Regions from separate parts of the uncultured Arcticibacterium sp. genome, predicted to be linked through region 1. Evidence: riboswitches for the same ligand, from Rfam matches in the RefSeq annotation. Region 1 holds a riboswitch; the other holds the start of a gene.

The links. Region 1 has a riboswitch for thiamine pyrophosphate ahead of AADJ06_RS02570 (class I SAM-dependent methyltransferase). Riboswitches for the same ligand answer to the same signal wherever they lie in the genome.
Region 2: linked by a shared signal. The riboswitch ahead of AADJ06_RS11725 (TonB-dependent receptor) and the one ahead of AADJ06_RS02570 (class I SAM-dependent methyltransferase) in region 1 are both predicted to bind thiamine pyrophosphate.

The regions. Positions count from the first base shown of each region.
Region 1 covers NZ_CAXHZC010000001.1:611,711-614,111, forward strand. The annotation lists gene AADJ06_RS02565 (AIR synthase family protein) at 1-254, opposite strand, end outside; gene AADJ06_RS02570 (class I SAM-dependent methyltransferase) at 259-975, opposite strand; TPP riboswitch at 1,044-1,139, opposite strand; gene AADJ06_RS02575 (acetylxylan esterase) at 1,194-2,401, opposite strand, start outside.
Region 2 covers NZ_CAXHZC010000003.1:507,836-510,236, reverse strand. The annotation lists gene AADJ06_RS11725 (TonB-dependent receptor) at 1-1,179, opposite strand, end outside; TPP riboswitch at 1,280-1,372, opposite strand; gene AADJ06_RS11720 (hypothetical protein) at 1,489-1,785, shown strand; gene AADJ06_RS11715 (ribonuclease domain-containing protein) at 1,787-2,149, shown strand; gene AADJ06_RS11710 (barstar family protein) at 2,201-2,401, shown strand, end outside.

The sequences.
Region 1 (2,401 bases):
GCAAAGCCCGTGGTGGCCATGTCGTTTGCCATGAGTTGTACAGATAACCAAGCAGACTCTTCCAAACCCAAACTAGGAATAAGTGAAAGTGGGTCGCTGGTTAAAGCCATAGCCATGTTACCAGGTAAGTCTACCAACGAAACATCCACACCAAACTGCGGTCCCACGGCTACTTCATCTCTTTTAGAACCACATTTTTGACTAATAAACTGTTCGAATATATGGCTGTCAATTTTGCCTAATTTCTCGCTCATCTTTTCAGTCGTTTAGTTTTACGTATAAGCCAAAAAAGTCGCCTAATGGTAAATTCCACTGCTGTACTGGAAACCAATTTGGTAAGCCAGTACAAGTCCATTCTATAGAATAATCTCTTCCTTCAAGTGCCTCCTCTATAATTTTGGTGAGCATAGCAGGCGAGTAAAAAGTGGCGGTCAAATAAAAAGGATTCAGTCCAAAAACCTCCTGCACTCTTCTACGCACCACTTTGGTGGAGTTTCTGTTCATCATGCCCATGGCTATGCCGCATTTAGCCACACGAGCGGCTTCTCTGATAACCTTTACCGGGTCTTTGTAGTACTCAAAAGTGGTAATGAAAGCCAATGAGTCAAAGGTGTTGTCTTTGAAGGGCATGTGATGCGAATCTGCCATAACTAAGTCTCCATCAAACAAATGCACCGCTTGCGATAGCATCAAAGGAGAAATATCTCCACCTGTGGCTTCAATGCCAATGTTTTTCCACCATCTGGTGAAACGGGCCGTACCACAGCCAAACTCTAGCAAGGTTTTCACACGTTTGTCTTTAGAAACCAGCTGCTCCATGACCTTCTTTTGCCATACTTCAGCACGCTTATAACGGCCTTCGTACCACTGTTCGTAGGTGTCGGTGTGTTCTCTGTTAAAAAACCATTCAGGTCGATTTTGCCAGTTTTGGTCTTGCTGCAGAATAAGTACCCCTTGTCTTTTTTCTATTTCCATTTTATGATTTGTTTAAAAACAAAAACTCCACTGAATGGGGTATACCAAAACAGTGGAGCATAAAATGTAATATCTTAAGCTTGCATCCCTCCGTTGGCATTATCCATATCAGGTTTCGGGTATTATCTCAGCTTGGCATTTGCCAGGCACCCCGTGCGTTATTGCTACGCAAATATAGTATAAAATGGGTAGCTCAAAGAAAAGAATAGAGCAATTGCCTACTTTAGATGTTTATCAGCAAAATCTAAATAATTATCCCAATCTATAGGCATCACTTCGTGTTTTCCACTTCTGTTATGGTAGCCTAGTGGGCCTATTTGTTGGCTTTTATTTATTGCAGGCGACGCTTTAGGGATTTTATCAAAACCATAGGCCTGATAAAGTTTAGAAGCATGGTATAAACTTAAATATTGACCGCGTGGGTCAGACCATTGGTCGCCTTCTGCAGTGGCGACATATAGTGCTCTTGGAGCAATTAAGGCTAGTAGCTGATGTTGGTCGATTGGTAAAGCGGCTTCATTGCTGTTATAGTCTTTAAATTTAGTGGTAAACCAATGAGGAAAACGAGTGTTTATTACTTCTACTGTTTCGCCATATTCACGTTTAGAAAGTGCCGCTCCACCACAGCCAGACTCGTTAGAAATAGTCATTTTAAAACGCGGGTCTTGGGCCGATGCCCAAAGTGCTGCTTTGCCTAATCTAGAGTGACCAAATACGGCTACATTTTTGGCGTCTACATCATTGTCGGTTTCTAGGTAATCCATTGCTTTTGAAAGGCCTACGGCCCAGGCACCAATAGTGCCCATGGTGGTTTCACCTAATATGCTATGTATTCCGTTTTTTAATCCATCGTCAAAATCGGGGTCTAGGTCACCGCAGTAGATATTTGCTAGGCCATAACCTCTGTCAATAATTTTTTCGATTGGCCATCTATAAGCACGCACGCCTCTAGACGTTTCTGTGGCTTTGTTGTTTTCTATGAAGAATGCTTCCTTGTTTGGTACCCAATTTTTGGAGATAGAAATGCCAGTTTCGGTAGACAATGTATGATTTCCGTAGAAATTCAGACCCAGAAATACGGGTGCTTTGCTAACCGCTTTTGGCGTATAAAGCAATAGAGAAAACGAATGCTGTTTCCCATCTCTTTCCATGGTACAGATGATTTCCTTTCTAATGGCTTTTCCATTTAGAGCTTCATTGTCTTGATTAGCTATTCTAAAGGATGTTTTTACACCTTTTAAGTCAGTTTTTCCGTAAACATCTGACTCGAATATGGCTAAAGTAGCTGCACGTTTTTGTTTTTCCCACAGGGCTATGCTTTGACCTTCCTCTAAAATAGCGGGTAAGGTGTAGGAAGGAACTTTGTCTTCGTCATAATTAGCTGCTTGCTGTGCCATAATAGGGGAGATTAAGAATATGCTTATAA
Region 2 (2,401 bases), on a different contig from region 1:
ATCGTACTTGTTTAAACCACCACCAAAAGAACCCGTCAGTTTTCCTTGGCCTTCATAATCTAAAGACCAAACCGCTCCGTAAAAATCATTATCTAACCATTTTCTTTGAATCAAGTCAGTTTCATCAATCACCTCACCACCTATCACCACGTTTTCTAAACCATAATCGGCGAAAGACCTTCCGTCTTTATACTGCTCATAATAACCTCTTCCTTTTGTATAATGTAAGGTTGGATTAAATCTCCAGTTAGCTCCTATTTTAAAAGAAGTAATTAGTTGATAGTGGTCTTGCTGATAATTATCAACCTCGTTTTCGTATTGATACCAGTTATATGTTCTTCCACTAGCTAAAAGTTCGTTTTTGAAGTTTTCATCGTAATAGTTTCTGTCTATAAAATTCTGAAAACCATCCGCATCGCCTGTAGCTAAACTTTGAGGTATTCCATACCAAGATTGATACGTTTTTTCTTTCCCTGAAAAAACATTAAATCGGACAAAGTTGTCTTTACCATAATAACCACCTGAAACATAAAAAGACTTTAAGTCTGACGAAGCCCTATCTACAAAACCATCGGAAGCAATTCTAGACAAACGAGCATCCAACACAAAATTGTTATCCATCAAGCCTGTAGAAGCCATCACATTGGTTTTTAAAGAATTGAAAGAACCTACAGAAGTATTAATTTCAGCAAATGGCTCTGCCGAATATTTCAAAGTGCTCACATTTATACTAGCACCAAAAGCTCCTGCACCATTGGTAGAAGTACCAACCCCTCTCTGAAGCTGAATACTGCTCACCGAAGAACTAAAATCTGGCATATTAACCCAGAAAACACCTTGGGACTCTGAATCGTTAAAAGGAATTCCGTTTACCGTCACGTTTACTCTGGTAGCATCAGACCCTCTTACTCTGATTCCCGTGTAACCAATTCCCGCCCCTGCGTCAGAAGTTACTACTACAGACGGCATTTGATTTAATAAAAATGGAATGTCTTGACCTACATTTTGCTTTGCAATTTCCCCTTCACGAATGGTACTGTAAGCCATTCCTGTTTTTGCATTTGCTCTGGTAGATTTTACCACAACCTCATTAAGGTCAAGTGTATCTGACTGAGCAAAAGCAGCTCCGCTCAATACAGAAAGTAAAGTTAAAATGGAAAGTTGAACTAATTTTTTCAAGTTTTTACTTATTTGTACAAAGGCAAATAAGGGGTGAAATCACCATTGAATGGTTCTTAAAAAAAAGTCCATAGACGGCGTTGCTTCCTGTTGATACACAGAAGAACTGGGCTCAAATCCCTTCGTCGGTACTAACCGCATCAGGTTCTATGGGTATAATCTCAGCCTTAAAAAGGCACCCCTTTTGATAATTATTTGACAAAGTTAAACGGATTCTTATTGGATTACGTTAATTTGGTAGAAAGAAATATTCAATTCGGCACTCTTATTGAAGTTTTCTTTTAAAATTTTTAATTTAAGTAAGATTCTATGGCCCAGTTTATGGTAGAGTTTGATCTCCCAACACCTTTCCCACCTAATTTTGTGGTGAAGATACCTATGCAAAAGATGGCGATAGATGAACTTATGGACGATGGAAGAATATCTTCTTATGCACTCTCTATAGATAGAGGAAGATTTTGGGCAGTTATAAATGCCGAAAACGACTTTGGCGTTTTAGATGTTATCAATCAATTTCCGCTGATTGACCAAATGCCTTATGTTATTACCGAACTAATGTTTAATCACGCAGGAGCCATCCACGTTCCAGGATTCTCTTTAAATTAAAATGCTTCGTTTACTTCTCCTTTCTCTTTTTCTACTTACAGGAGTTTCATCTTGTAAATACATTGATCGTCAGCTTCATACTCAAGAGTCTATAGTTCCGCCAGCGGCCTATGAAACATGGGATTACATCAAAAAATATAACAAACCACGAAAAGGTTATGTAGGCGGCAAAAGATTTGGAAACTATGAGCAGTTGTTACCTAAAACAGCTCCCAACAATGTAAAACTGAGTTACAAAGAGTGGGATATACATCCAAAGAAAAAAGGGCAAAACCGTGGAGCTGAAAGATTGGTCACCAGTTCTGACGGAAAAGCCTATTACACCGCTGACCACTACGCCAGCTTTGTCAAATTAGAACCTTAATTTTCTTATTTTTATAAACAATCTAAACATGAAATCTCTTTTGTTTCACTAATGAACAATCTTTTTATCACTGAAAGTCCAGAAGAATTAGCGGACTATTCTCTAATTACAATTGATGGTAAATTATGTAAATCTCTTGCCCAATTTTATGAGGCTATAAAAGATAAGCTACATTTTCCCGAATATTTTGAGCCGAACATGGACTCTCTTGATGAGGTTCTTAACGACTTATCTTGGATAGAAGACGAACGT